2 linked regions of the Lentimicrobium sp. L6 genome follow. Each later gene encodes a partner of the first gene's protein in a complex. Links are inferred from orthologs where the notes say so. Each region holds a gene or a part of one and is shown in the gene's direction. Other genes may lie near its edges. The genes, in order: HNS38_RS04510 and cdaA.

The links.
Region 2: the proteins of HNS38_RS04510 (region 1) and cdaA are in contact, whole or in part, in a crystal structure (PDB 7OJS), measured with the Bacillus subtilis proteins. The link is inferred for Lentimicrobium sp. L6 from one-to-one orthologs.

The regions. Positions count from the first base shown.
Region 1 is NZ_JABKCA010000012.1:17,142-32,553, reverse strand. The notes cover bases 6,966-9,799. They hold HNS38_RS04510 (phosphomannomutase/phosphoglucomutase), read left to right. Parts: upstream 6,966-7,627; coding sequence 7,628-8,971; downstream 8,972-9,799. Other genes in these bases: HNS38_RS04505 (DUF2279 domain-containing protein), read left to right, coding at 8,964-9,799; HNS38_RS04515 (four helix bundle protein), read left to right, coding at 7,173-7,550; HNS38_RS04520 (hypothetical protein), read left to right, coding at 6,966-7,052. Also shown: HNS38_RS04550 (thioredoxin), read left to right, coding at 87-440; HNS38_RS04545 (NAD(P)/FAD-dependent oxidoreductase), read left to right, coding at 561-1,487; HNS38_RS04540 (hypothetical protein), read left to right, coding at 1,822-2,520; HNS38_RS04535 (hypothetical protein), read left to right, coding at 2,529-3,104; HNS38_RS04530 (hypothetical protein), read left to right, coding at 3,239-4,000; HNS38_RS04525 (leucine-rich repeat domain-containing protein), read left to right, coding at 3,993-6,674; more of HNS38_RS04520, read left to right, coding at 6,744-6,965; more of HNS38_RS04505, read left to right, coding at 9,800-9,872; HNS38_RS04500 (hypothetical protein), read left to right, coding at 10,279-10,746; HNS38_RS21050 (DoxX family membrane protein), read left to right, coding at 10,971-11,171; HNS38_RS04495 (DoxX family protein), read left to right, coding at 11,183-11,341; selenide, water dikinase SelD, read right to left, coding at 11,440-12,474; HNS38_RS04485 (S8/S53 family peptidase), read right to left, coding at 14,008-15,412. UniProt on the Bacillus subtilis protein: Catalyzes the conversion of glucosamine-6-phosphate to glucosamine-1-phosphate. Glucosamine-1-phosphate is used for cell wall biosynthesis.
Region 2 is NZ_JABKCA010000017.1:32,577-48,119, reverse strand. What follows is about bases 12,285-15,249. They hold cdaA (diadenylate cyclase CdaA), read left to right. Parts: upstream 12,285-13,350; coding sequence 13,351-14,148; downstream 14,149-15,249. Other genes in these bases: aroA (3-phosphoshikimate 1-carboxyvinyltransferase), read right to left, coding at 14,893-15,249; HNS38_RS06075 (hypothetical protein), read right to left, coding at 14,260-14,835; folP (dihydropteroate synthase), read left to right, coding at 12,398-13,261; HNS38_RS06090 (DUF1599 domain-containing protein), read right to left, coding at 12,285-12,359. Also shown: nrfD (NrfD/PsrC family molybdoenzyme membrane anchor subunit), read right to left, coding at 1-1,161; HNS38_RS06135 (4Fe-4S dicluster domain-containing protein), read right to left, coding at 1,198-2,184; HNS38_RS06130 (7-carboxy-7-deazaguanine synthase QueE), read right to left, coding at 2,514-3,149; HNS38_RS06125 (T9SS type A sorting domain-containing protein), read right to left, coding at 3,149-4,384; bifunctional methylenetetrahydrofolate dehydrogenase/methenyltetrahydrofolate cyclohydrolase FolD, read right to left, coding at 4,420-5,301; ffh (signal recognition particle protein), read right to left, coding at 5,304-6,638; HNS38_RS06110 (M23 family metallopeptidase), read right to left, coding at 7,001-8,701; HNS38_RS06105 (ABC transporter permease), read right to left, coding at 9,073-10,125; HNS38_RS06100 (BT_3928 family protein), read right to left, coding at 10,125-11,225; HNS38_RS06095 (hypothetical protein), read right to left, coding at 11,386-11,790; more of HNS38_RS06090, read right to left, coding at 11,817-12,284; more of aroA, read right to left, coding at 15,250-15,543. UniProt on the Bacillus subtilis protein: One of 3 paralogous diadenylate cyclases (DAC) in this bacteria, catalyzing the condensation of 2 ATP molecules into cyclic di-AMP (c-di-AMP). Upon expression in E.coli leads to c-di-AMP synthesis.

The DNA.
Region 1 (15,412 bases):
ATACTTTAAATCGCTTTAGTATCACCAATTGGCATTATTTATGTATATTTGCATTCTAGAAATTAAACAATAAAAAATATAATAAAATGACGTTACCAACAAATTTAAAGCACGTAGCTACAGGTTCTGAATTAACAGAATTAATTAACCAAGAAGAAAATGTAATGGTATGCTGTGGCCGTATGGGTCCAATGTGTATTCCAGTATACGGATCAATGAAAACATTAGAAGAAAGTGGAGATTATGATCACGTTGCATTCCGCGATATGATGTTCGACAGCCCGGAAGCTGCAATCATTAGAAACCTTCCTGAGTGTAGGAACTTTATGGGATTACCATTTGTGGTTTATTATAAAGGTGGAAAAGTGGCTAAAGCAGTGAGTAGTATTCAGAGTATGGATATGATTAAGTCTGTGATTGATGTAGAATTCGCTAAATAGAGTTTGTTTATAAAGTGTTACTTTTATGTTTCGCTTTACTGATAGAATAAAGAAATTTTCATGTTCGAAGCCCTTTGGGTTATATCATAACCCTTGGGCTTCATTTTTAAGATTAAAGAAATGCAAACAGATTTTGATGCTATTATTTTAGGAGGAGGACCTGCAGGATTAACTGCAGGTATATATATGGCACGCTCCAAAGCCAAAGTATTGATTATTGATAGCAGTATTCCCGGTGGGCAAACCATTTTAACACATGAAATAGCCAACTATCCTGGAATTGAAAGTACAAGTGGATATATGTTAGCCAGTACCATGCAAATGCAAGCCGAAAAATTTGGCTGCACCATCAAAAGCAATATACAAGTTAATGAATTAGAGTTAGATACTAAAATTAAAAGCTTAAGCTTGAGCAGTGGAGAGAAGTTCACAGCAAAAGCTATTATTTTAGCTACCGGAGGCCGTTCCAGAATGATTGGCGCTAAAGGAGAAGATGTATATAAAGGTCGTGGAATCAGCTATTGTGCAACCTGCGATGGTGATTTCTTTCAAGACAAAAATATAATTGTTGTAGGAGGTGGAAACTCGGCTTTAGAAGAAGCAGTTTCACTAACCAAATATGCTTCTAAAGTAACTATCGTTCATATTCTAGATCAGTGGCAAGCCTTTGATTATGCGGTGAGTGAAATGGAAGCCAATGAGAAAATAGATTACATATTGAGTTCTAAAGTATTAGAATTCAAGGGAGAGGATGCCCTCCAAGAAGCCATTATCGAAAATGTAAAAGATGGCAGCACGCATACCAAAAAGATAGATGGGGCCTTTGTTTTTATTGGTTATGAAGCCAATACCGATTTTCTCCATAATGGTCCTGTAAAATTAAACGAGAGAAAAGAAATCTTAGTAAACGAGGACATGCAAACCAACCTAGAAGGCGTTTATGCCGCAGGCGATGCCTTACAAAAAAAATACCGTCAGGTAACCACAGCTGTTTCTGATGGAACCATTGCTGCCTTGGCTGCTCTTGAATACATTCATAAGAATTAAATACAAACAATATCTATTTACTGCAGAGGCCATTATGATTTTCATTTTGGCCTCTTTTGTTGTTAAGAGTTAAGGGTAGATATTATTTACACGTAAAAAACCATTCTTTCACACTAAATCACCCCTAAACCAATCATCTCTCAATTGTTAAAGAAACTTAATATTCATGGGCTTTTGCAATGCTTTTAAATAGTAAACGTTATGACATTACTGGTTTTCTAGCAGGTGAGTGAATTCACTCAAATAAAGGAAGGACAAATAAGCAATTTTAGAGTGTCAATCACATAGCGATTTTCACTATTTTTGCAGTTAATTTTGGATTTAAACAAATAAATTGAAATATAATATTAAGCAAATGAAAGAGGGTAAATCAATGACTAGAATCATCAGCTTTCCTCAAGTGATGATCATTCTATTGGCTTTATTTATTGCCATAGGAGGAACTTCTTGTAAAAGTAAGAAAAAGATAGCCGAAGAAAAAGCAGCCATAGAACTGGCCAACCAGATAGCGCAAGCCAAAGCAAGCTTAAAGGATCTATTGCGCGATGACAATCCTAAAACATGGCAAGAAAAGAAAAACGAGTTCGACCGAATAGTAGCCATGCAATTACGCGATCCTGAAGTTGAGGATTTAATCAATCAGGTGGAAGCTAAACTGGAGAAAGAACGCCAAGAAATGCTAAAACGCCAAGAGGAAGAAGCTCGTTTACGGGCCGAACAAGAAGCCAAAAATCAGAAGCAAGGTCAATTAGATAATATCAACTCCCATTTCTATGCCGTCGCTTCTGCACCATCAGTTAACGAAGCTAACTCTCGCATTGAAAGAGCTTTATCACTATATGCGTCAAAAGATGTACCAGTACTGATTATTTTAAGTGTTTATGGTGATAATCAAAAAGACTACGATAGACCAACTTATATTGAGAAATATTTGAATTATTTGAAAGATGTCAAAAAATATGACAAAGAAATTGACAATTTGAAATATGATGATATGGGAAAAATTATTGAAATTGAACTCATTAAAAAATAATTAGCAAGATGAAGCAAGTAACGAAAATATTTATCCTGGCTCTTCTCTTTTTAGGAACAGCGCAGGTATGGGCTCAAGATGAAATTTCTCCTGAAAGAAAAGAAGCCATCGATAGCCTAGCAATGGAAAAGGTAAAAGATTTAAGCAGGTATATCAGCATCATTGGAAGTAAAGAAACTAGCTTTTCTGAAGCCAATCGTGTGATTGACAGAACATTAGAACTTTTTGCACCAAATAGTCAAATTGGTGTTTCTTCGTTATATAGAAAAGACATTAAATACTACACTGTACGTAAATATTTAAATAGATTAATGGCCTTAAATTATGACCAAGTAACTATCAGTTGGTATAACATACAATACATTAGCGATTTAGAGCCTCAACCTGATGGCACTTATGTGGGAGTAATTACCATTTACCAAAGGTTTGAAGGTAAAAAAGGCGATGACCTAACTTATGTGGATACAACTAAGAAAGACATCACCGTTTATGTAAAACGTAAAGAAACTCAAATTGGTGGTAGAACTATCGGTTTCTGGGACGTTTTATTAGGCGACATTAGAGTTGCTGAGACTTCAAAATAGATTAAATTTGAGCAGTCGGTTCTTAGGATCAGGCTGCTCTTTTTTTATTAACTCCATTGCCATTGAAAAATCTTCAAATCATTTTATTAGCATTTATAATGCTTTGCCTGAGTTCTCCTATCAAGACTCAAGTCGTGGGCAAATTCATGAATGATGAATCGAAACTGTATGCTGAGACCAAACAGGTGAATCAGTTTTTTCGTCGTTTTAATAATGAAGAAGGCCCCGATGGTATCCGATATAGTGTGAGAAGTAAAGAATATCGTAATCCAGATACTCGTGACACTTATTTAAACATTTTATTCGATCTGGAAAACCCAAGTCTCGATGAGCAACTCAGAAAACAATTTATCTCTATTGTGAATAACGATAGTGCTCCTCAGTTTTTAGATTTCCATGCCGATGGTTGGTTTGCTGAAGTAAAAACAAAATTTCTTTATAGAGGAAAACCTAGTTATGTGACTTTTTATTTAGAACTAGAGCAAGAGAATTTGGGTTATAAATGGGTTTTAACTAATGTATTTTTTGAAGAATACGCACAAATTTTAGAAGAAGATGGTTTAAACCAAAATAAATTTCTTCACCCTATGAGTCATGAACTCGATTTCATGAACTTCATCAAAGTATTCGATGACAAGTCTTCTATTGAAGAATACACCAGCCATGGATTTTCTGCCGATTATCTTAGTGTATTTATCTATGAATTTAAACAAGGACTGTTCGAATATCAAACAGTCATGAACTTAAAATTTCATTTCTTCCAAATTCCAGGTTGGTATTTTGAACTGGAAAAATTCAATCGATCCGGTTATAATACAGGATGGTTAATTTCTCGGCTCACACCTATCACCGAAGATGAAAAAGCAGTACTCATGAAATACATTTACCATGATTAGAAAAATATACATACTGTTATTGAGCTTCCTTTTCATAAGCACTTTATCAGCCCAAAAATTAAATCCTGAGGAGGTTAAACAATTTAGTGAGGAGTGTAAAGATTTAGTAAACTATCTTCAATTTACGCTTAATGCAATTGGTGATAACGAGCTTAGCCCCAAAGAAAAAGACATTATCATCAGCGAATCTTTTGCCAAGCTTTTTAGAGATGGGAAAGTACAGATTGAAGATGATTTGGTTCCTGATAGAGAAGCTGTAACCAACAAAGAAGTACAAGCTTATTTAAAAGATGTAGATTTCTTTTTTGAGCAAGCCATCTTCTCCTATAAAGTACTTTCTGTAAATCTATTGCAAGATGAAAACGACAAAGCATATTTCAAGATACATGCACTTAGAACCATAAGCGGAACAAATTTAAATCATGATAGCATCTATAATGAACAAGCCCGATTTGTTGAAGTTGCTGTAAATCCAGATTTACGTGAACTTAAAATTGTGAGTATTTATACTACAAAAATTAATGAGCTAGAGGAAAATATTAAATGGTGGAACGACCTGCCTATTAGCTGGAAAGAAATATTAGGCAACCAACAAAAGTTTATTAAGGATATTGAGTTTTCAAGAGTTTTAAATATACAAAAAGATTTTGTAATTCTCGATCCTCCAAAAGATACCCTAACTTGGGACGAAATAGAACTTGAACCAAGTGATAGCTTAAGAATGGAGTTCCCCATGGCAACTATAGACACCTTCTATTTCGCCACAGATAGTGCAAAAGCCATCTACAAGAAAAGACTCTCCCATTCTTTAAACAAGATTTTAGCCATTAAAGAACTAGATGTTTCAGGCAGGTTAGACATCACTCATTTGGAGCCTGTGAGCAAACTATCAGACATCAGAAGTTTAAACATAAGTGGAACTCTGGTAAACGATCTCTACCCTATTCGTAATTTGATTGATTTGGAGGATTTAAATATTTCAAATACACAGGTAAATAACTTAGATGCTCTGGTTTATAGTATGGCTATTCACAATTTGAATATATCCAACACTAAAGTTTATTCATTGAAACCTCTGGTTAATTTAGGCAATGTGAATATCCTTGATATTTCCAGCACTGGAATTGATGATTTAGAGCCCATTAGTGAATATAGAAACCTTAAAGATTTGCAAATGGAAAAAACCATGGTAGGTGAATTAGACGCCATTTCCAAATTGAAATCCTTGATATATCTAAACATCGATAGCAGTCCTATTTCAAATTTATCTAGCCTTGAAGAATTACTAGAACTTCGTATTTTATCATGTAATAATACACTTATTCAAAGCATTGATCCTCTAAAGAATATGGATCAGCTTAATATTTTATATGTAGACAATACTGAAATTACAAGTATAAAAGCCCTTGATGGAAAAGAAAAGCTAACTAAGATATACTGTGACAATACATTGCTCGGTAAACAAAAAGCACTATTATTTATGAGTGAGAACCCTCAGGTTTTAGTGGTTTATGAAAGTAGAAAACTTCAAAAATGGTTTAAAAACTTGCCTGAATTTTGGGTAGAGATATTCGATTACTACGTAGATATAAATATTAAAAACCCAAGCAAAGAAGAACTTCATCAAGTTGCAGGAATTTTAGAAATAGATTTAAGTGGGCAAGAAAATGTGGTCTCTATTGAGCCTTTATCGCAAATTCAGAACTTAAAGAAACTAAACCTTTCTAAAACTTCAATAGAATCTCTAGAACCTTTATATGAACTTCGTGATTTGAATTGGTTAGACATCAGCTACAGTAAAGTAAACTCTTTAGCCCCTTTAGAAAACAACCATTCCTTGCAATATCTGAATATTTCGAATACCAAGATTACAAATATTGTAGCATTAAAGGAGACCAGTAGCTTGAATAAACTCTACATGAATAATACTCCCATTGCTAATATCAACCCTATTATGGGACTGTCTGGCTTAAGAGAACTGCAAGCGGATGAAACCAGTATCGCAAAGCCCGATTTTGAGAGCTTCATCACAAGTAATCCCCGTTGTTTATGTGTTTATCAAAGTAAAAACTTAAATAGCTGGTGGGATGGACTCTCCCCTATTTGGAAAGAGGTTTTTATGAAAACCCAAAAATGGGATAACACTCCAAATACTAAGGAATTACATCAATTGATTAAACAAACTGAGCTCAATATAGAAAATAATAGAAACATCACAAGTATAAAAGAATTGGAAAATTTCGTTTTCTTGAAAAACCTTAGAATTTCTGGAACTCAAGTGAGTGATGTAAATAGTTTATCCAAACTAAGTCGAATCCAAACCCTCGATTTATCCCAGACTCCTATTTTAAACTTAGATGTATTGGCCGAACTTCCACTTTTAGAATCTGTAAATATCTCAAATACACAAATTAACTACTTGGATTGGGTTGAACAACTGACCAAGCTGCAATTACTGGATATCAGCGGAACTCAAGTGAAGAGCTTGAAATCTTTAAGCACACTTTATATGCTCGAAACACTAATAGCCTATAATACTCGTATTGCTAATTTAAAGCCTTTAAGTGAGTTGGTGAGTCTTAGAAAACTGAAAATTTATAATACTAAAGTCTCCTCAAAAAAAGTAGACCAATTCAAATATGCCAACCCTTCTTGTGTAGTGGATTATTTTTAGTTTATTATTAAAAAATTCTATTTTACTGCCAGTTATACAACAGATCGTATTATTTCCTATTTTTGAATCATGAATGAAAAGATTAAAATAGAATTGTCCAATGAACAATTTACTGCCCTCACCCATTGTATGCTTTCCTACGAAGCCACCGAAGAAGAGGATTATGACAAAATCCTAATGGCTCGTTATATCCTCGGGAAAGTACTAAAGAAGATGATCAATCGCTATCAAGACCTGAAGAAGAAAAACAAGATGAGCCTTAATATTGCAGAAGCAGCAGCTTTTCGTACCCTGATGAGTAGCCAAATTGACCGTTGTGGCATTTATGAGCAGACTATTATTCGTGAGATATTGATGCAGATTGGTAGTAAGCTTTAAAGATTTATGAGTGGTAATTATGATTTATGAGTGGTAATTATGATTTATGAGTGGTAATTATGATTTATGAGTGGAGGATAGAAGAAGAAATATGATATCAAACTTTTAAAAATCTACAATATGAATGCATCAAATACAAGTAAACGAGAATTACTGGAGGATAGGTTAATTGATTTTGCAATTAGTACAAATGAAATAATTGAAAGTTTTCCTAATACCTATTTAGGTAAAAACATATCGAATCAAATATCACGCTCTAGCATATCACCAGCTCTAAATTATGGAGAAGCGCAGGCAGCCGAATCAACAAAGGACTTCATTCACAAAATGGGAATCTGCCTCAAAGAATTAAGAGAGACTTTTGCAGGATTGAAAATATTTGACCGCTCCCAAAAACTATCTAATGATAAAAACGAAATAAATAGGCTAAAAACAGAAGTAAACGAACTAATTTCTATTTTTGTAGCTAGTATCAAAACAGCAAAAAAACGGTTATAGCTTGGCTAAAATCATCATTCATAATTCTGAAATCTTTTAATTCATTAATCAGGTTTCATCATTCAAATATTTAATAAATGAAAGCATTTAAAGCATATGACATCCGCGGAGTATATAATTCCGACTTTAATAAAGAAGACGTTTATAAAGTGGGATTTTTCCTTCCACAATTATTAAATACCAAGAAAATATTAGTTGGACGAGATGCCCGAGTATCTTCTCCTGAAATATACGAATACTTGTGCAAAGGAATCAACGATGCAGGAGCCGATGTATGGGATGCAGGCCTCACAACTACTCCTATGATTTATTGGGGAAGTGGAAAGTTTGAGTTCGAAGCCTCCGTTATGATTACAGCCTCTCATAATCCAGCTCGTTATAATGGGCTTAAAATCTCTGGCAAACACGTAAAGCCTATTGGCTATGGTACAGGTCTTTCCGATTTAGAGAAAATGATGAATACATTAGAAGTCAATCCTATTGGTCCTGAAGGAATTATTAAAGCATTCGATTTTAAAGAGGAATACCTGAAGTTTCAACTCAGTTATTTAAAAGATATTTCGAATCTAAATATAGCATTAGATGTAAGCAATGGTATGGCAGGTATGTTTATCAAAGACATTCTCGGAAATCAACCTCATTATATCTTTGATGATATTGACTGCACCTTCCCCCACCACGAAGCCAATCCCCTAGAACCCGAAAATATAGTCGACCTTCAGAAATTGGTAAAAGAAACCAAAGCCGATGTTGGAGTTATTTTTGATGGTGATGCTGATAGAGTGATGTTTGTGGATGAAAATTCTAGATTCATCTCTCCCGATTTAATTATTGCACTTCTAGGACATCACTTTTTGGAGGATGCTAAACCTGGTACTCGCGTTTTACAAGATATTAGAACAAGTAAAGCAGTGGGTGAGTATTTGAGCCAGTATAAAGTGGAGATGCACATGTGGCGAGTTGGACGAGCTTTTGCGGCACTCAAACTGAAAGAAATTGATGGCTTATTCGGTGGTGAATTGGCTGGGCATTATTATTTCAAAGATTTCTATTATTCTGATTCTGGCCTTTTAGCTGCTATTCTAGTACTCAACATTGTATCGGAAATGAAGAAAAAAGGACTAAGCCTTTCTCAGCTTATCTCTAGAATTGAGACTTACCAAAACTCAGGTGAAATCAACTTCAAGATCGAAAGAAAAGCTGAAGCCATGGAAGCGGTTAAGAATTACTATTTTGAACAAGCAGAACCTGATGCTTTCTTCGATTTTGATGGATATAGATTAGAATATCCTGATTGGTGGCTCAATATCAGACCTTCGAATACGGAGCCTTACCTCAGGTTTTTAGCAGAAGCCAAAACCAAAGAACAACTAGATGAAGTAGTGAATAAATGTAAAGAAATCATTCAAAGCTTTGCTTAAAAACCTCCTTATATTATTATTTGCCTTTTCTATTTTGGGCGTTTCTTTTGGACAAGACCAACAAGATACTACTCAGATTAGAAAAGGTAGATTAATAGGTGTTAGTGCTTTGGCTGGGACTGCTTATATCGGAGGCATAACTGGGCTATATTATTTGTGGTATAAAGATTATGATCAATCTAAATTTCATCTCATCAACGATAATAAAGCTTGGCTTCAGGTAGATAAAGTAGGCCACAGCTTTTCTGCTTATCAAATGGGACGAGTAGCATTTACCGGTTTTCGTTGGGCTGGTCTAGACGAAAAGAAGTCCGTGTGGATTGGTGGAACCTATGGTTTTGTATTTCTGACCACTGTAGAAGTTTTTGATGGACTATCAACCAACTGGGGCTTTAGCTGGGGCGATGTAATAGCAAACGCCGCGGGAACTGGATTATTCATCGGACAGCAATTGGGTTGGAAAGAACAAAGAATTCAAGTCAAATTCTCCTACTCCCCCTCAAAATATGCTCAATACAACCCAGACTTATTGGGAAGTAAACACACTGAAAGATTTCTCAAAGATTATAATGCTCAGACTTATTGGTTATCCATAAATCCACAATCATTCTCCTCCTCCAGAAAAATCTTTCCAAAATGGTTAAATTTCGCAGTGGGATATGGCGCTAAAGGAATGACTGGGACCTATTATAATCCGGAGGAAATAGATGGAGAGACTATTCCTTGCTTTAATAGAACCCGACAGTTCTATCTCTCCTTAGACCTTGATTTAACCAAGATAAAAACACGTTCAGAGTTCTTAAGGTTGGTATTAGAAGTAGCCAATATGGTGAAAATTCCTTTTCCAACTTTGGAGTATAATTCTGAGGATGGTGTAGAGTTTCATGCTATTTATTTTTAGGTTTACTGATGTTTAAGCTCTTGAACTTTACGTATGTCGAGCTTAGGACAGGGCAAACGCGTACTTTTATTTTTCTAATTGTTTTTAACAAAGCTAACGCGGATTTGGTGTGATTTAAATACATTCCTTAATATTAATATTTTCGCACGGAAAACATTTCCGCGCTAGCATTATACCTATAGATTAAACTATTTTTTTCTAAATATAGCTTTTTAACAAAGTATGCGTTTGCCCTGGAGCTTAGGGAACTTCATTGCTTTTTGGGTGGTTTTTTTTAAAATTTAATGCGTTTTTATATCCTAACTGATGAAGTTTTTTTGAATCTTTTTGTAAGGATTAAAATAACTCGTCGACTATTAGTTCAAATAAATAACATGAACGCCCTTAAGGCACAAAAACAAAAATGATGAACAAAAGAAACATTGGAATCCTATCGATAGCTTTTATGCTTGTAGCAAGCGCTGCATTTATGTTGAATGGAACAGCAAAAACAGACTTAACTAATCCTCAAGAGCAATTGGCATTTGCAAACCCTGATGCAGAATTTGATGGAAAATGCGGTGATGGTAAATGTGGAGACGGCAAATCAACAAAAGACACAAAAGCAACTAAAGATGCAAAAGCCAAAAAAGGGGAAAAGAAAGCCAAATGTGGTGATGGCAAATGTGGAGACGGTAAAACTACAGTTGATAAAACTGCATCTAAAGATAAAACAACTACAAAAAGTGCCACATTAGAATCAGATATAAGCAAGTGTGGTGATGGAAAATGTGGAGATGGTAAAGCAAAGAAAGATACTAAAGCAAGCCTAGAAGACAAATCAAAAACCAAAAAAGAAAAATGCGGTAGCGGCAAATGTGGCGACGGCAAATAAGACAAAACAATAAATTAAGGCCGCTCTTATTCGTTCTGATAATTCAGATTTCAAATGGGAACGGCCATTTTTATGCTCTGGCATTAAAAGATATAATTGAATTAAAAAAATGAAAATGACTTCATGCGTTAGCATTTATTAAATACTAAATAAAATGTAGATTAATTGGAGTTTGCAGCTCTTTATCAAATGCACTAGAATTTTTAAAAGATAATCTATAATAAATCATCAGGATTACTTTGGCTTATGGATTTTACAAACTAGCCCTGAATAAATGGAACGATATAGACAGCGTAACAAGCTGGTTTGCCAGTATGACTTATCCACTCCCGAAGCTCTATGCCCACATGGCTTCCGGAACTAAACTACTGGTATCGTATTACTTGCCCTTGGTTTTAGATCTCGACTTATTTCTATTCCTTTAATTTTTGTTAGGATGGTTGCCATTCTTACGGTCCACCTTGGTAATGGTTGGGAAGCTGGAAACAGTGGTTTTGAAATACCCTTCTACTATTTAGTAATGTTAATAGTGATTTTTGTTTATGGCCCAGGAAAATATAGTCTTGATGATATTATTAAAAAGATGCAAGCATAGAGGATGGTTCTTGAATAACAATAGAAACCTTGATAAAGTTCTTCTCTCTAAATAAAGAGTGTCGTACTTTATTGAGGTTTTTATAGGTAAGGCTTGATTTATTTGATGACTATTCCACTACCTTCCTGAATAATCTCACCAATAATAGTCACATCTTTCATACCCAAATTCTTTAATTCATTTACATATAATTCTGCATGAGCTGGAGGTAGACAAACCAACAAACCACCCGAAGTTTGGGCATCACAAATCAATAATTGAGAAGTACGAGAAAGTTTTCCAAAGTCAACTACATGCTCTACATAATCACGGTTATTATAAGTTCCGCCAGGAATAATATTGGCAGCAGCTAAATCCTTTACTGTATCAATAAAAGGAATGGCATCAAAACTAATTTCAGCAGTTACATCAGAAGATTCTACCATTTCTTTCAAATGCCCCATTAATCCAAACCCTGTTACATCTGTACATGAAGAAACGTCATATTTAGACATGATTTCAGCTGGTATTTTATTTAAGGAACTCATCAACTCAATGGCTTGTTTTGCTATTTTCTCATTTACTAAACCACGTTTTATTCCGGTAGAGATAATTCCTGTTCCTATGGGCTTAGTTAAAACCAAGACCTCCCCTATTTTTGCGCCTTTATTTTTAATCATTTGGTCAGGATGAACCAAACCACTAACCACCATTCCGTATTTAGGTTCGGGATCTTCAATGGTATGTCCTCCCAAAATAGGGATACCAGCTTCCTCAGCCTTGCTTTGGGCACCTTTAAGAATCAATTCCAATACTTCCATAGGAAGTGCCTCCTCAGGGAATCCAACTATGTTTAAAGCAAAGATAGGCCTAGCACCCATGGCATAAACATCGCTCAATGCATTGGCCGCAGCAATAGCTCCAAACTGAAACGGGTCATCCACTATTGGTGTAAAGAAATCCAGAGTTTGAACCAAAGCCAATTCATCAGTCAATCGATACACAGCTGCATCGTCTGAAGTATCTGTCCCCACCAATACATTTACATCATGAACTTGAGGCAAAGATTTCAAAACCTGCTGTAATTTCTGAGGTTCTATTTTGCAAGCACAGCCTAAGCCATGGGTATACTGAGTAAGTTTAATTTTAGAAATATCTCGATTTTCAGGCAAATGAATTGTAGAACCATCCGCTTTTGGCATTAATATTTTCACATTTGATACCACTTCTTTAACTGCGGCATCTATGTTTTCTTTGGATGTTGTACGACCAGTTGAAAACCGAATTGTTCCCATAGCAAATTCTAAAGGTATATTCATGGCTTCCAAAACTACAGATACATCAATGCTTTCGGAATGACAAGCCGCACCAGCGGATGCAGCAACATTTTCTAATCTTGCAATTAAAGTATTGGCTTCAATTTTAGGAAAGGAAACACTTAAGGTATTTGCCAAACATTTTTCAGCATGACCATTTCTCTTGATATGAGGTAATTCTTTCTTTAATGAATCCCATAGCATATCACGCATATTTGCATAATGAAGCTGATAATCCTTGAGTTTCTCTGTCACCATTTCAGCCGCTTTTCCCAAGCCAACTATCTCCAAAACATTCTCTGTTCCAGCTCTCATATTTTGCTCATGATCTGCACCATGCATCAGCTTTTCTAATACAACTCCCTCTTTTATATAAATCGCACCAATTCCTTTGGGCGCATAAAGCTTATGGCCAGCAATACTCATCAAATCCAATCCCATTTCCTTCACATCCACAGCAACCTTTCCAATGGACTGCGCTGCATCACTATGAAGCAATATACCTCTTTCTTGGGCTATTTTACCAATTTTAGAAATGGGCTGGATACTACCTACTTCATTATTGGCATGCATCACAGAAATTAGGATGGTTTCTTTTTTAATGGCCTCCTCTAAATCTTTAAGATGGATAATTCCAAATTCGTCAACAGGTAAGTATGTCACTTCAAAACCATTTCTTTCTAAATACTTACATACTTCGAAAATAGCGGGATGCTCAATACTTGAAGTGATAATATGATTCCCTTTATGCTTATTGGCAAAGGCCGCTCCTTTTAAAGCATAATTATTCGATTCCGTTCCTCCACTTGTGAAAATAATTTCGGAGGATTCTGCTCCTATCAAATCAGCCACTTGTTTACGAGCCTTCTCTATGGCCTTTTTAGTTTCGGCACCCAGTTGATGTGAGCTGGACGGGTTGCCAAAATACACCTCTAAATAAGGTCTCATAGCCTCCGCTACGATAGGGTCGATAGGTGTTGTGGCATTATAATCTAGGTATATCATGTTTTTTTATTTAAAGAGCAAATATAGGTAAAGCATTCTGATTATTGATTGTCGGCTGTTGGTTACTGGCTATTAGCTGTTGGCTGTTGGCCAAGAAAAACTAATCCAAGGAGGCTATCATCCATTAAACCCAACTAAGTGAGGCCCTGGTAAAGTGAATAAGAATCACAAATAGAAAGCTAACTGGTTAAAAAAAACTGCCTAGCAAATTATTACTAGGCAGTTTTTAGCTTCGTTGAGTTTCTTTCACTTAAGAATCATCTATTATTTTTATCCTTCGACAAGTTGATGGATCAGTCTTCCAACTTCTGTCATCTGTCATCTGTCATCTGTCATCTGTCATCTGTCATCCATTCAAAACCTTTCTTACTCTTTATAGAATTTCGATTGAGAAACCCCATTTCCAATCACAACCTGAATCATGTAAATCCCAGTATTCAATTTAGAAACATTAATATCTGTTTGGTTTCCGTAGGTTTGATAGATAAGTTGTCCATTACTGGAGTATATCCTTAATTCGGAAATATCACTTTGCAATGATAAATGGATATAATCTCTACTTGGATTTGGATAAACTTCAAAAGAAGCAGTTTCTTTTTGAGGGGAAGTTTCAATTCCCACAAAAGCATTGGCTGCTTCATAATCAGGAATTCCATAACCATAAGTTTTATCTGGATTAGAAGCCTGAGAAGCTGACATTTCTAATAAATCCATTATTTGTTTATTATTAAATTCAGGATTTGCTTGCCATAAACATGCAGTCATACCTGCAATAGTAGGAGAAGAAAAAGAAGTACCATTAGCCGAGCTAATAAAATCACTGTAAGCATCTGCCACTGTTGTTCCAGAACCTACTGCACAGATATTTGGTTTAATTCGAGAATCCATAGGATAGCCTCTAGAGCTGAAAGAAGCAATATTCCCAGAATAATCAGTTGCTCCAATTGCAAAAACACTATCACCATCAGCTGGAAATCCAACATATTGCCATGAACTACTTCCATCATTTCCTGCACTATTTACAGGTAGAATACCTTTTTTAGCAGCTAAATCAGCTCCGATTGTAACAATGGCTGTATTTCCATTTATTTCATTCCAAGTATGATCGAAATTTGAATCATCGAATGTAGTATAACCCAAAGAAGAATTGATAATATCTGCTCCAACACTATCAGCGAATGCAGCTCCAACCAACCAGTTGTATTCTTCTATAATATTTTCGTAATCGGTATATTCCGTTCTTAATAACCAATAATCTGCCTTTGGAGCGGTACCTATCATTTGACCAGGCCAATTGGCTCCCATGGTAGATAAAACCTTAGTACCATGAGTACTTCCTGCAAATGGGTCATTTTCTTCAGAGCAAAAATCTCGTGCTCCTAAAATCTGTCCATTGGCATATAGAGAATCAAAAACAATTCTATCAGGAACGCCAATAAAACCACCATCTAAAACGGCAATCACCATTCCTTGTCCTTGATATCCCATATCATGCAATGGTATACCATTAATCAACTCAATTTGTTCAGTGGCCTGACCATAGTTTAATGTAGAAGTGGATTTTAGTCTTGATGCTTGAATATTATTTTGTTCTAGCTCCTCCTCTACTTCAAAGAAGTTTTTAGGTTTAATAGGAGGGTTAGCATTCACGTCGGCAATTTTTGTAGCACTCTCCACAAAAGACAAAGCAAGAATTTCTTCAATTAATGTCGGATTTGTAGTCTTAACTAATATGGTATTGATCCATTTTACTTGACGTTTCACTTCAACT
Region 2 (15,543 bases), on another replicon or contig:
AGGCAAATGTGGATGAAGTAAAGTAGGAACAACAATGATAATTCTTTTTAGAAATGCTCCAATAAGAACAATGACTGCAATAAATGTTAAGTTATTTGGCTTTCTCCAATGTTTAAATATCATAAAGAAAATGGGTAATCCCATTCCAATGATTTGAACCACCCAAAATAAGCCAGCATAGGCTCCTTGGAAAAGAGTATGCAAATGAACGGCTTCACCAGTCTTCATTTTATAAGCAGGAACTAAGAATTCATTAATATTGAAATAAGCATACAATAAAGAAACCAATACTAATAATCTACCCATCATATCAAAATGATGATCCGTAAAATAGTCTTGAAGTTTGTAATTAGAACGAAGAATATACATCACAATAATGACGGCTGCTGTTCCTGCTACAAAAGCTCCAGCTACGAAATAAGGACCAAAAACAGTAGTGTCCCAGCCAATTCGCAAAGTAGATGCAAATAGCCAAGATGTTACCGTATGAATAGCCATAGCTACTGGTATGATGATGATACTTAGCATTCTAATACTCTTATGAAGAATTTTATATTGCTCTGGAGTACCAATCCAACCTAAACTAAGGATATTATACAATTGATATTGCCAAACAGGCATATCCTTCATTTTCTTTTTGATAAAAGCTAAATCAGGAATTAAAGGTAAAATAAAGAGGAGGGTGCTAATAGCTACATAAGTTGTAATTACTGTAACATCCCAAACAATAGGAGATTGTAGTCTTCCGTGAAGGAATAGATTTAAAAACCTATCCGGACGACCCATATCTGTGATAATAACCAAACCGGCTACCATTACAAATCCTAAAGCAATAATTTCGGAAACTCTAGTGATAGGCTTTACCCATTTTTGCCCTGCTAATCCTAAAACTGCACTCACTAGCATTCCAACCAAACTCACAGCAACAAAGAATACAAAATTGGAAATGTACAATCCCCAACTCACATAATCGCGCATGGCTGTTACACCTAATCCTTCAGTAAGCTGAATATAATAGGCATAGCCAAAGACCACCATTACCAATCCCAAGAATCCCATCCAAGGTAAAAATCCCTTATGGTTCTTCATGGGTCTGATAGCATCTTCAGCATACTTATCAACCAATTTCTTGGCTTGTTCTTTTGATAAAGATTCAGACATATCTTTTATTTTTTTATTGATTTTTCAAATGATTTTTTAAACGTGATGTTCGTCTTCCAAAGTGGTTTTACCATTATATTCGAATGGAAACATTCTGTTTTTTGGTGGTAAATAATACACGTTTGGTTTAGTTCCTAATTCTGGGAGTAGCGTATATCCTGCATTTTTACGAATCAATTCGCTAAAACGAGTGGTTTCTCCTGAGGTACCATTGGTAACAGCATCCTCATTTAAATCACCAAAATAATAAACTCCATTGGGACATGCGGAAACACAATAAGGAAGTTTTCCTTCTCTTAAGCGGTCGGCACTAAATAAACATTTTGAAATAGTTCCTTTTTTTTGTGGAACATTAAGCTCGACATTATAAAGCAAATCTTCATCCTCTTCGTGATTCTTAGGCTCAAACCAGTTGAAAACCCTTGCAGAATAAGGACAAGCTGCTATACAGAAACGGCAACCTATACATCTTTCATTATCAATTAAAACAATTCCATCTTGGCGTTTAAAAGTAGCATCAACAGGACAAACCTTAGTGCATGGAGGGTTGTCACAATGGAAACAAGGCTTGGGCATGAAATATGGCTCTGTATGCTCCGATTCTTGCATACGCAATACATTGATGTGATGTTGCTCTTCACGCAAATGGTGTGCATTTTGGCAAGAAGCCATACATGCTCTTACGTTTCTACAACGAGCTAAGTCTATCACCATCACCCAATGCTTACCTGGGATTCCTTCGCGACCTTGTTCTTGTAAAGCTGATGTATATTGATCCTTTTGAACAGGACTTAGTTCACTGGCTTTAATTTCTGCCAACTGACCATCTTCAGTCAGCACTTTAATCTTTTTTTCGGAATCCGATAAAGCAGACTCAGCTTCGCCACCATGTCCTTCTTTACCATCTTGAGCGGCAAAGCCAGCATATCCCGCTGCTCCGGCTGCCACCGCACCAATCCCAATTAAAGAGCCGATTTTCAGGAAATCTCTCCTTGATTTGGGGTTTGAATTATTATCTGACATATGTTATAATTTGATTTTGTTTTTCTTCTGTGAAAATAGGAAAAAAATTAACAAAAATTTTAAATTTCCCATAATTACTGTAAAATGAATTTTCTAAACTCCTAAAAGCCTTGTGATTATTTCTTTTTCTTGAACAGTTTTACAACTCTAAATGACATAAAAACCAACGATTAGGAATAAAGATATAACTTAAAGAAATTTGTTGGCCAAAAGTACTAAGTCCTATCCTAATTTCAAAAGAAATAGGTAATAAAATACCGAAATTCAGTAGCTTATTACCTATTTTTTAATGTATAGCAATATGTTGTTTGCTAGGTATTTACATCGGATTATGGAATTTTCATGTATTTGTGGCTTTGAATAGAGATATTCCATTGAGGATTCTTCATTACATATTCTGTTATCGCATGCATCATTTGATCTGCTTTACTCCATTCTGGTTGAAGGAATAAAAGGCAATCTGAGTTTACGAGTTTAGCATTGGCTTCGGCCCAAGCAAAGTCTTCTTCGGTTTCAATAACTACTTTTAATTCACTGGCTCTGGAGTAAACAGACTCCACCGGTGGTGATTTTTTCTTTGGTGAAACGCATATCCATTCCCATTCACCAGAATAGGGGTGAGCGCCACTACTTTCTAAATAGCGTGTCACATTATTTTTTTTCAATTCTGCACATAGGTAGTCCAAGTTGTTCATTAACGGTTCACCACCAGTAACCACAACTGCCTTTGCGGGCTGAGCAGCAGCATTTTTTACAATATCATCAGTAAGGGTAGGAGGATGCATCTTTCGATTCCAACTCTCTTTCACATCACACCATTTACAGCCCACGTCACAACCTCCAATTCTGATAAAGTAAGCGGCTTGTCCTGTATTGGCTCCCTCTCCTTGTATGGTATAAAATTCTTCCATTAATGGAAGCATTTTTCCCTCATCTAACAATATATCCTCTTGTTCTTTTGTCATTATTCTGTAATCATTAGTTTTTGGAAACCAATGTTTTTTCCTTCTTTCACTCGGACAAAGAAAATCCCTTGTCCCAACTCAGAAGTATTAATTTTAACACTGACTCCTTTTTGAAATTGGTTTTCTACGAAACTAAATTGGCTTACTTTCTGCCAGCTTAAATTATAGATTTCCACATCGAAATTAGGTTTCTTTAATCCTTTGATACTGACTATAACTTTTCCTTCTGAAGGATTGGGCTTTAGGATGATTTCAAAGGGTTTAAATAATGGTGAGTTTATACGAGATGCGTTTATGATTTGTATTAAGTCGAGTTGATAAAGTCGTGGAGGAATAAATGAATCCTCACAAGTCATTAATAAATGGTCTTTATCTTTAAAGCAAATAGATTCTGTTTGAGCTCCTTGTATATGAGCAAAGTCCACTCGTTTCTTGTTTCCACCAAAAAACTCATCATTCTTAAAGTCCCAAATCACCCAAACAAAAGGAACGAAATTCTCATAACCTACGAGGGCCAAAATATTTTCCTCTTCAAAATAGTCGGCACCTGTTAATAATCCTCTCACATTAAACTGGTCGTGGATTTCTAGTAAATAGTGACCAGCTTGTTTAGGGATTTTATAGCAACTGGTTTGTTGGTTTACCCAGTTTTTTGTAAAAATATAGAGAAAGTTACCCATTGAGGCTACTGATTCACAATCGTAATTATTGCTTCTGTTTTGCTTATTAAAGTTGATCTGATCTTGATAGGCAAATGTAATTTTTTCAGTATTAACTTCAGTATTACCCTCCTCAGGGATTTCTGATTTTAAAATTTTATAGATGGTAAGATCGTCTCTGGTGCCATAGTTATTTCCAAAATCACCAATATAAATAAAATTTTCATCCTGAGTGATATCTTCATAATCGAAATTAATAGCTCCTCTGAGCAATATTTTTTGCGTGACTTCACCCGTAGATTCATCTAAACGATAAATAGCAGGTTCTCCTCCAGAGTCATTATGGGTCCAGGGAGCATTTCTGAACCAAATTAATCCGCTGGTTTCTGATACTTCCGAAGCCAATTCTTCGATGATTATTTCTGGCTCCATGAGCACAGGATCATATAAACACGATCCATCATTTTCTTGCGCCATGGAGTTATAATTATTGGCATTGGGATCCGTACAACCTAATTGAGCCCAAGAATAACTTATTGGGAAGATAAACGCAATAATCAAAAGAAGATTCTTCATAAGTGTGGGATTTATGATAAGAACGGAAGTAAAAACTATCTGTAAACTTCTTTCTTAGAAGCTTTAAGAGTGTTTTCTAAAAGTGCAGCAATGGTCATGAGACCAACACCACCAGGAACAGGAGTAATTAGGCTTGCTTTTTTGCTCACCTCATCAAATTTCACATCCCCCACTATTTTATATCCTTTTTCTGAATTGTCATTTTTTCTGTGAATCCCAACATCAATAATTACGGCATCTTTTTTTACCATATCCTCTGTTAAGAATTCTGGTTGGCCAATAGCGGCAATAATGATATCCGCTTGGGCAGTTATTTCTTTCAGGTTTTTGGTTCTGCTATGGCATAGGGTAACAGTGGCATCGCCAGGATTACTTTTTCTACTTAACATGATAGAAATAGGAGTTCCTACGATATTAGATCTACCTAAAACAACTACATTTTTACCAGATGTTTCGATTTTATATTCTTCAATCATCATCATGATACCATAGGGAGTAGCAGGTAGATAAGTTGGTGCACCAGTCACCATTTTGCCAATATTGATAGGATGAAAACCATCTACATCTTTTGAGGGATCTATTTTGTTGATGACTCTATCCACGTCAATATGATCTGGAAGCGGAAGTTGAACAATAAATCCATCCACATCAGGATCATTATTCAAAAAGTCGATGATTTCGATCAGCTCAGCTTCAGTAGTTTTCTCAGAATATTTATAAAGTGAAGAAGTGATACCAACCGAACGACAAGCTTTTTCCTTACTTTTTACATAAAACTCGCTTGCTGGATCTGCACCCACTAAAACGGCTGCTAAATGAGGAGCTTTCTCATCGTTATCAATCATTTTAGCTACCTGAGCAGCTATTTTATCTTTAATTTTCTTAGAGGTGACTTTTCCGTCGATTAACTTGCTCATGATTATCTTCTTCTCATTTTATTCATCATATTCATCATGTTTTTGCCACCACCACCGCTCATCATTTTCATCATTTTGCTGGTTTCGGCAAATTGTTTAAGAAGTTGATTTACTTCTCTCACTTCTGTACCTGCTCCCAATGCAATCCTTCTTCTGCGACTTCCATCTATGATTTTCGGATTCTCTCTTTCTGCAGGGGTCATGGAATATATAATAGCTTCTATGCCTTTGAAAGCATCATCGTCAATATCTACATTCTTTAAGGCTTTTCCCATACCTGGAATCATACCCATCAAGTCTTTTACATTACCCATTTTCTTAATTTGCTTGATTTGATTCAAGAAATCATTGAAATTGAATTGATTTTTAGCAATTTTCTTTTGAAGTTTTTTAGCTTCTTCTTCATCAAATTGCTCTTGGGCTCTTTCTACAAGAGAAACAATATCACCCATACCTAAAATCCTATCGGCCATTCGGCTAGGATGGAATACATCAAGAGCGTCCATTTTTTCTCCAATACCCACAAACTTGATGGGCTTAGTAACTACCGAACGGATAGTTAGCGCAGCACCACCACGAGTATCACCATCTAATTTGGTAAGGATAACCCCATCAAAGTTTAATTGATCGTTAAAGGCTTTGGCGGTGTTTACAGCATCTTGACCAGTCATGGAATCTACCACAAACAAAGTATCGTGAGGTTTAATGGCTTTTTTGATTTCGGAAATTTCCTTCATCATTTGCTCATCTATAGCCAAACGACCAGCAGTATCCACAAGAACCACATTATAGCTACTCTCGTGCGCTCGTTTTACCGCGTTACGCGCAATATCTACGGGGTTTTTATTGTCTTCTTCAGTATAAACATCAACTCCAATTTCGCCACCAAGTACTTTTAATTGCTCAATCGCAGCAGGACGATAAACATCACATGCCACCATTAAAGGTTTCTTTCCTTTTTTGGTTTTAAGGTAATGAGCTAATTTAGCAGTATGTGTTGTTTTACCAGAGCCTTGAAGTCCGGCCATTAAAATTACAGCAGGATTATTATCTATATTTAGTTCTGTTGCAGTACCGCCCATTAATTCGGCCAACTCATCGTGTACTATTTTTACCATTAATTGCTTAGGAGATACGGCATTTAGAACATCGAGTCCTAAGGCTTTATCCTTTACATTAGCAGTAAAAGTTTTAGCGATTTTATAGCTCACATCGGCCTCTAATAAGGCTTTTCTGATTTCTTTAATAGTCTCGGCCACATTAATCTCAGAGATTTTGCCTTGGCCTTTAAGTATTTTGAACGAACGTTCTAGTCTATCATTTAATCCTTCAAACATATTCTTTTGGAATTTTAGGGCTGCAAAAATAGTAATTTTCTATGAAAATTCCTTGTTAAAATGATGCTTGGTTTTTGTTATTGAAATTAAACGATATGCCTTTATGATATTGGTATAAAAGGGACTTTTGATTGGATTTAGAAAAGTGAAAGTATAAAAAAAAGGTGCGATAACCAGTCGCACCTCAAACACAAACCATAATTAACCAAAGAAATATTATTCACTAATATTTCTTATGCAAATATAAGTGCTCTTTTAGAACTAATATTAAACGATTATTAAATGTTGGAGAAAAATGTGCAAATGGAATGATTCAATGACTAAGCGCAGTGGTTTTACTTAACAAAAGGGTGGGTATGAAACTAAAAATGAAGTATTTTTTCAGAAATATTACCTACGCCATCCTTGATAATGATTTTGAAGACATTTTTTTCTTGAATATTATTCAGATGGCAAGTCAAACGAGACTTCTTTGGATCATAACTCATCAAAATCCAGGAACCGTTGAACCAAGCATTATAATCAGAAATTCCACTTTCTTGATCTGTAATAGTAAAAGAAAGGCTTTTGGGTGTTTTGTTATTTTCTAATTTTGTTCTCACTTTTATAGAGGGCGCAATGGTGTCAACTAAAATGAGGTATTCGCCAAAATCTCTGGTTTTATAACTCAAGTCATTAGTGTTTTCCCATGAAGAAGAATAAGCGCTGATACTTTTTTTATAATATTCACCAATATAAATATTATTTTTTAGGTCCTCTTCGATTTCAATATTCTTCAACTTCACGTGAATATGCTCTTGTAAACCAGCACCTACTTTACCAATATGATATTTCTTTCCATTGATCGATTTGTCGCTTTCTTCAATGGAGGAGCTAAAGCTCAAAGTATCATATAAACTTCTACTCGGGAAATAGACCTTTATATTTTCGTCCTCATAATTATTTTCACCCAAAGGATAGTATAAATTGCCACTGCTTAATGACTCATTATTCTCAATAGTCTTTGAAAAAACGGTGAAATTGAGGATGGCTTTATTGTCATGTATGTCTTTTACAATGTATTTTATCTGATGGTATTGATTATCGTTAAAAGAGAAAACCCCCTTATTTACAATCTTGTCATAAATAGGAAGTTTGTTATTGGGGCTCTGATAAGTTCTTTGATAACTCCTTCCTTTCTTTTTATAGAAATCAAAATCAATGAGTGTGTTGATATATCTGGTGCTAGCAAAATTTAGTCTTTCCACATTGTGTGAATATACGAGATTAGAATCCACGAAAATTTCTATCTCATAAACTCCATTTTTATTTTGAGTATCATTTTGTTTGTCAATGGTGTTGATACCTAGATAAAAGTCTCCAGCAATTTCTAAGGTATCCTTTTCTTTCAGTAAATAATCACTTCCCCAACCTTTTAGAGTGAAAGTTTGAGCATTTTGTTTTCCCTCGATTTTAGCCTGTTCTTCTGCTGGGTATATTCTTATCGAACTTATGGTAGGGGTAATGAAGTCTTTAACTTTGAATCCGAAAAGTAATGGGTTGATGATTTCTTGATTGGCCGTTTCACGAATTTCAAAATGAAGATGAGGTCCTCCAGAACCACCTGTATTTCCACTTAAGGCAATAATGTCTCCTTTTTTAACTGGAAATTGCCCAGCTTTTACATATAAGTCTACACTAAAACTTTGGTTTTTGTATTGTTGCTGTTCAACGTATTTGGCAGCATCTCCTTTGAGTTCTTTCAGGTGACCATAAACGGTGGTGTATCCGTTTGGATGATCGATATAAACAGCATTTCCATAACCCCAAGGCGAAATTTTAATACGACTTACCCAGCCATCAGCTGCTGCGTAAATATTCTTTCCTTCTACTCCTCCAGTTTTAATGTCTATTCCGCCATGAAAGTGATTGGAGCGTAATTCCCCAAATGTTCCAGAAAGATAAATTCTACCTTCTACAGGTGAACGAAAATAATCTTGTGGATATTTTGACTTAGTTTGAGCATTTAAATGTTGAAAAAGGACGCTAGAAAGAAAAATCAGTAGGATATATTTGAATTTCATAAAACTTGTTCATTTATTTTGGGGTTTGCAAAAATAGGAAATTTCGTTTGATAGTTAAAAGTTAATATTTAACAGTTAATAGTTAAAAATCAAAACTGTCCAAATGAAGTTCCATATCAAAAAAGATTCTTCACTTCATTGCATTACGTTCTGAATGACAAGGTGTTCGGATTTTATAAGGAGGAAGAAGGGCTTTGCTTTTGGCATTGAAAAAAGCAAAGCCTTTCTTCCTTATGAGTTGCCAAAACACCTGTCATTCCGATGCGTAGCGAGGAATCTTTAATAATTATTAGGATGCTATTGGTTAAAACGAAAAATCATGGCTAGAATTCAACAGATAAAGGCCAAAAGCTAATTACCAAAAGCCAGCATTAAGTTTCCAGTTCCACTCTAGGATCGATTACTCGATAAAGGATATCTACTACTATGTTCACAAGAATGAGGAGAACGGCCACAAAAAGTACTGAGCCCATGAGAACAGGAAAATCGTATTTCTCAAGCGAATTAACGATAACAAGTCCCATTCCTTTCCAATCGAAAACGTATTCTACAAAAACAGCACCTGCCAAAAGTGAGGCAAACCATCCGGAAATGGTTGTGATAATAGGATTTAGCGCATTTTTTAGGGCGTGTTTTCTAAGGATTTGCCATTCTGTAAGACCTTTAGCTCGTGCAGTTCGGATATAGTCTTTTGCTAAAACTTCTTTCAAGCTAGAGGAAGTTAATTCTGTAATAATGGCTAGTGGTCGAATGCCTAGGGTGATTGCTGGAAGAATCAGGTTTTTGAGTGCCAGATGTTTGCCATTGCCCAAATCGTCAACTTCATAAAGGGAGCCGAACAAGTTTAAACCGGTATAATCGGCCAATACAAAAGCAAAAAGCCAAGCCATTAAGATACTGGCAAAAAAGCTGGGTAACGACATACCGAATACGCTCAAACCAAATATGAAGGAATTTAAAAATTTATTTGGATATACAATGTTGACCATCCCTAGGAACACCCCAACAACTAAGGCAAACCCCATGGATACGGCTGCTAGTAATAAGGTTTTCGGAAAAGCTTCTGTTAAAATACTCGTTACCTCTCTGTTGCTCTGAAAGCTTTTTCGCAAGTAGGGTGGTTTTATTTGAAGATGATGGTTCTTGATGTTTGGTGAAATTTGAAATCCTGCAGACTCCTCCGTTTTTTCTTTTATTCCGATAGGCGATAAGTCGTGTAAGAAATTGAGATATTGAATATAGATGGATTTGTCCCTCCCTAGTTCTTTGTTGATAGCTTCTACCGATGCGATATCTGCTCTTTGCCCCAACATCATTCTAGCAGGATCACCAGGTAAAATATTAAATAAGAAGAACACCAAAGTAGCTACGCCAAGTAGTACCCAAAATCCATAGAGGAGTCTTTTGAGAATAAAAGGCAGCACTATTTCAGTTTTATTATTTCCTCATATTGAGGAAGGTGACCTTGTGCCCATTTGCCCATGATTACACCATTTTTCAAAACTACTAATCCTGGATTAGAGCGGATAATTGTTTTTAAATCTATATCATCGCTTTGATATAAATCTGAGTAGAATCTTTTTTCTTTTTGAAACTGGTCGATGATTTCTTCACTACTTGCTGTGATTAAGCTAAAGGAGTAGGCGTTTTCTGTGGCTCGCCTTTTTAATTCTTTCATCTGTTCCAGGTGTTCCCAATCACCTTCGTTTAAATCATAAGAGATTAATAAAAAGTGATACATAGGATCGTCAACAATATTATCTGTAATATCTTGTCCAGCTAAATCGAAGAAGCGGATATCAGAAACTCTTTCATTTGGATCTACCACTCGCATATCAGAATATTCCCATTGACTCATCCAAATACTATCGTTATATGGATAATTGGGTGAAAGATATTCTTCTGTTTCACCTGTGTTTTTATTTTTATAGATAAGATAGTACTCTAAGGGTTTTGGGTTTTCTACTTTGAGGTTGGTGCCCACTTTCCATGATCTGAAATCAAGAAGAGGTAGACGATTGATATTATATGAGTTGAATAAGGTGAAACCAATCACAATCAAAATTGCAATTGACCATTCCGTAGTTTTCTTGTAAACATTGTCGAATGAGTTTCTGGTAAAGAAAATAAATATCAAGAAGAAGTCAATCACCAAGTTCTTATAAAATGTTTCCCAATTGGTGAGGATGATAAAATCTCCAAAGCACCCACAATCAGGAACTGGATTGTAAATAGCATCATTGAGGGTGAGGAATGTAAAGAGTATCATCATTAAGGCTACCAACCATGCTGTAGTCTTCTTAAAAATATTGAAGACTAAAAATACTCCAAGAGAAAACTCAGCCACGCAAAGTAAAACAGCTAATGGTAAAGCGAAAGGAATAGCCCAGTCGGTACCAAAGGCAATAAAATAATCTTCTATTTTATAAGCTGTTCCTAGGGGATCAACTCCTTTTACAAATCCTGAAAATATAAAAACTAGTCCTACAAATAACCTGCTGATTATTCTTGCAATTCGTATCATTGGGTAAATATTTTAATAAAAATGCTAATGCATGCAAATTTGCACAATTTTGCAGATATAAGACACTTTAATCCCTAAAATTTAGTGAATGAAATGTAAATATTACAGAAAAATCAAAAAATAATTCAAAATTATAAACTTTGAATGTTGTGAGAGGCTATTAATCTATATTAATATCATAGACATAGGAAAAGTAATGCATTCCTCTTTTTTTACTTATTTGGCCTCCTGTATATGAGTCAAGGCTAAAAGGAGATTTTCCTGAACTGCCCTTATAATATGTTGTATGTATGGTGTCTTGGACAATTAAAAATATGGTGTCGATACCATTGCTATAAAAAGGGGGTGGAGGTGAATCCTGATCTTCATAAGAGTGTTTAAACATATGAAAAGATTCAGTTTCAATTCTAATAGTATCTTTCTTTATTATATAAGAATAGTTTAAAATCAATGATATATGGGTGCTAGACTTGTTCGTGAAGGTATAATCAACACTAGCCATTGGTTCGTATCCACAGGACCCAAATACAATGATGGATAATAGAAATAATAATGAATTTTTCATATAATAATAACTTAATGAAAATGATTTTATTTCTTTTCAGATAAAAGAATCAAAGCAAACAGCGCATAGTTAATCATATCTTGATAATTGGCATCTAAACCTTCAGAGACAATCGTCTTGCCTTCATTATCTTCTATTGATTTAATTCTAAGCAGCTTCATAAGTATAATATCATCTAAAGAAGAAATACGCATATTTCTCCAGGCTTCATCGTAATCATGGTTTTTGTCTTCCATTAACGACATAGAACCAGTGACATGAGTATCATAGAGTTTTTCAAGTTCAATTGGTTCGATATCACCACTTTCTCCATGGCCTCTTTCCAATTGAATAAGAGCCATTACAGAATAGTTTACAATGCCAATAAATTCAGGTTCGATTCCTTCGTTTACTTTGCTGCTTCCTTTTTCTTGAATGGAACGAATTCTACTAGCTTTTATATAGATTTGGTCTGTTAATGAGCTTGGCCTTAGTATTCTCCATGCGCTACCATAATCAATCATCTTATTCATGAATACACTTTTACATAATGCGATGGCTTCTTTGAATTGTTGGCTAGTATTTGACATTGATTATATCTTCTTAATTTAGCCACAAAATTAATTAAATGAGTGAAAACAACAGCTCTTTTTCAAAATTTCAATGTGGAGATTTGGAAATAGACTTGGAAGTCCCTCAGCTGATGGGGATTCTGAACTTGACTGATGACAGTTTTTTTGATGGAGGAAGATATAATAAAGGGGATGGATTTTTATCGAGAGCTGAGAAATTAGTGGTGGAAGGTTGTACTATTATTGACATTGGAGCGGCTTCAACTCGTCCAGGAGCAGAATTGATAGACGAACAAGAGGAATGGAGGATTTTAGAGAAGCCCTTGCAAGTTTTGAGGAAGAAATATCCAAGTATTCTATTATCGGTTGATACTTATAATGCTGGGCAAGTAAAAAAGTGCAACCATCTTGGGGTTAATATTATTAACGATATTTCTGGTGGTACTTGGGATTCACAAATGTACGCTGAAGTGGCCCAATACCAAATGGCCTATGTGATGATGCATATTAAAGGAGAGCCTAAAACCATGCAGAATCAAACAACATATTCTTCAGTAATTGATGAAGTGAAGAATTATTTTGAGGAGGGTATCAAGAAGCTTAATGAGCTTGATTTTAAAAATATCATTTTGGATCCGGGTTTTGGTTTTGCAAAGACTTTGGAACAGAATTATGAGTTGTTGGGCAAAATGAGTCAATTGGAAGCCTTTGGATATCCAATTTTAGCTGGATTGAGTAGGAAGTCTATGATTTTTAGAGCCCTAGGGATAAGCCCACAGGAAGCTTTGAATGGAACAACTGCATTAAATATATTGGCATTACTAAATGGGGCTAAAGTTCTCCGTGTTCATGATGCTAAAGAAGCTCGTGAAACCATTCAACTATTTTCACTGTATAAAAGAGGTGAAAAAGAAAGCTAGGTTATCAATATTTGGGTGAATTCGTATAAATAGCATCCTCAGATTAGATTTTTAAAATACCTTTGCCGCCTTAATATAAGTACTACTAAATGCTAACATTTGTAACAGGTTTTATTGAGCTGAGATTCCTCGATGTATTAGATATCGCCCTAGTGGCGGTGCTTTTGTATATGCTTTATGCTTTGCTTAAAGGAACTGTTGCCATTAATATTTTTGCAGGTATCGCTGCTATCTATTTTATTTGGAGATTGGTAGTAGCCTTGCAAATGGAAATGTTGAGTCAGATATTGGGAGCCTTTATTGGAGTGGGTTTCATCGCTTTAATCATAGTTTTTCAGCCTGAATTGCGTCAGTTTTTACTTGTATTTGGTACTCCCAAAGTCTTAGAAATCCTTCCTGAACGGTTGAAATTTATGTTTCGAAATTTCCAGCCTGAACAAGCTAATTTAGATACCGATAAAATTGTTAAAGCTTGTCATAGTATGAGTGATGACAAAACGGGAGCCCTAATTGTGGTTACTCATCAACATGAATTAAATGATATTATTGAGACCGGGGAGGTTATGAATGCTAGAGTTTCAGATCAATTAATAGAGAATATCTTCTTTAAAAACAGTCCACTTCACGATGGAGCCATGGTGATTAGTGACAATATTATTCAAGCTGCGGGGTGTATTTTGCCGGTTTCTAAAAATAGAAGCATAGATGTTTCATTGGGATTAAGACATAGAGCAGCAATAGGTATTACAGAAGCTACTGATTGTATTTCTCTAATTGTATCAGAAGAAACAGGTCATATTTCCTATTGTAAAAATGGGGTGGTGGTTCAAAATGTTCAAGCGCATCAGCTTAAAAATTTCTTGGATAAGGAGTTTAATCCGGTTTAGTGAGAATTTGGTGTGGGAGTTGCAATATAAAATACTTTTTGTAAAGTATCCCTATTTACTTTTATTGTTAATTACGAATCAGCTAGCCTATATGTTATCTGAAAAATAGGTTTAACTTGTGGATTCTTGTGAGTGAAAACCTTTACTAGTTATCTCTGTAATTAAATGTCTAACTTCTGCCTCATCTATACCTATTCCAAATTTAATAGTTTTCATTCCGTAATCAAATCTAAGCTTTCCACCAGTTAATCCCCAGAAATCCCCAATATTCTTTTGGGCAAATAAGCTCGCTATGTTTTGGGCAGGATTTAATTCAAGGTTTTTGATTGATTTCGTTTCATATTTCTTGCTTCTAATAATGATGCTAAAGATACTTTTGTCAATCTGAAATATTCCTTTGTCTATATAAATTGTTTCCTTCCCTGCTAGATTCCAAAGTAATATAATAATTGAAAATACTCCTCCAAAAGTCCAACCTGCAAGCCAAACCATCATAAATAAAACTATACCAGTGTTATTAGAATCTAAAAGGTCGATAATGGCTGATTTCTCACCTAAAAACCATCCCACTAACCAAATACTTAGAAATAATATAATAAACCAGTTTTTCTTTGACGGAATTAGAATTTTCAGATTGAATTTATCCGATTCAATCTTCGTTCTACTAGCGTAGGGTTGTTCAATCATGAATTTAATGAAATTGAGTCTTATGTAATAGGTAAATTGGGTTTTGGAATTAGAAAATTAAACCTCCTCCATAACAAATCCAACTTTCTTTAAATCATTCCAGAAATCAGGATAAGATTTATTAACCACATTGGGGCTTTCTATGGTGATTTCACCAAAAGGTATAGCCAGAGGAGCAAAGGACATGGCCATTCGATGATCAGCAAATGTTCTAATAGCACGAGTCACTTTTGCATTAGACGCCTCCATTTTGATACTATCTTCAGAAGTATCTAATTTTAGTCCCATGTCTTTTAATTCTGTATGCAAGGCATGAATTCTATCTGTTTCTTTAAATCGGAGGTTGTGTAATCCATGAAATTCCCCACTAATACCTAAGCCTGCAGAAGTACAAACTAAGGTTTGAACCATGTCGGGGTAATCTAAGAAATCGTGCTTGAAGTGCTGACAATGGTTATTGGTTTTGGTTAAGCGAACACCGTTCTCTAAAAACTCACTATGAACTCCAAACTGTTCGTAAACTTCTGCAATCATGGCATCACCTTGTATGCTGTCTTTCTTTAAGCCATGTAGAAATAAATCAACATCCTCAGAAAAGGCTGCCATTTCGTACCAATAAGAGGCCGCACTCCAGTCACTCTCCACAAAATATTCCCTTCTACTTGAATATTGTTGTTTCTTAATGGCGATAGCATTTTCGTGCATCAA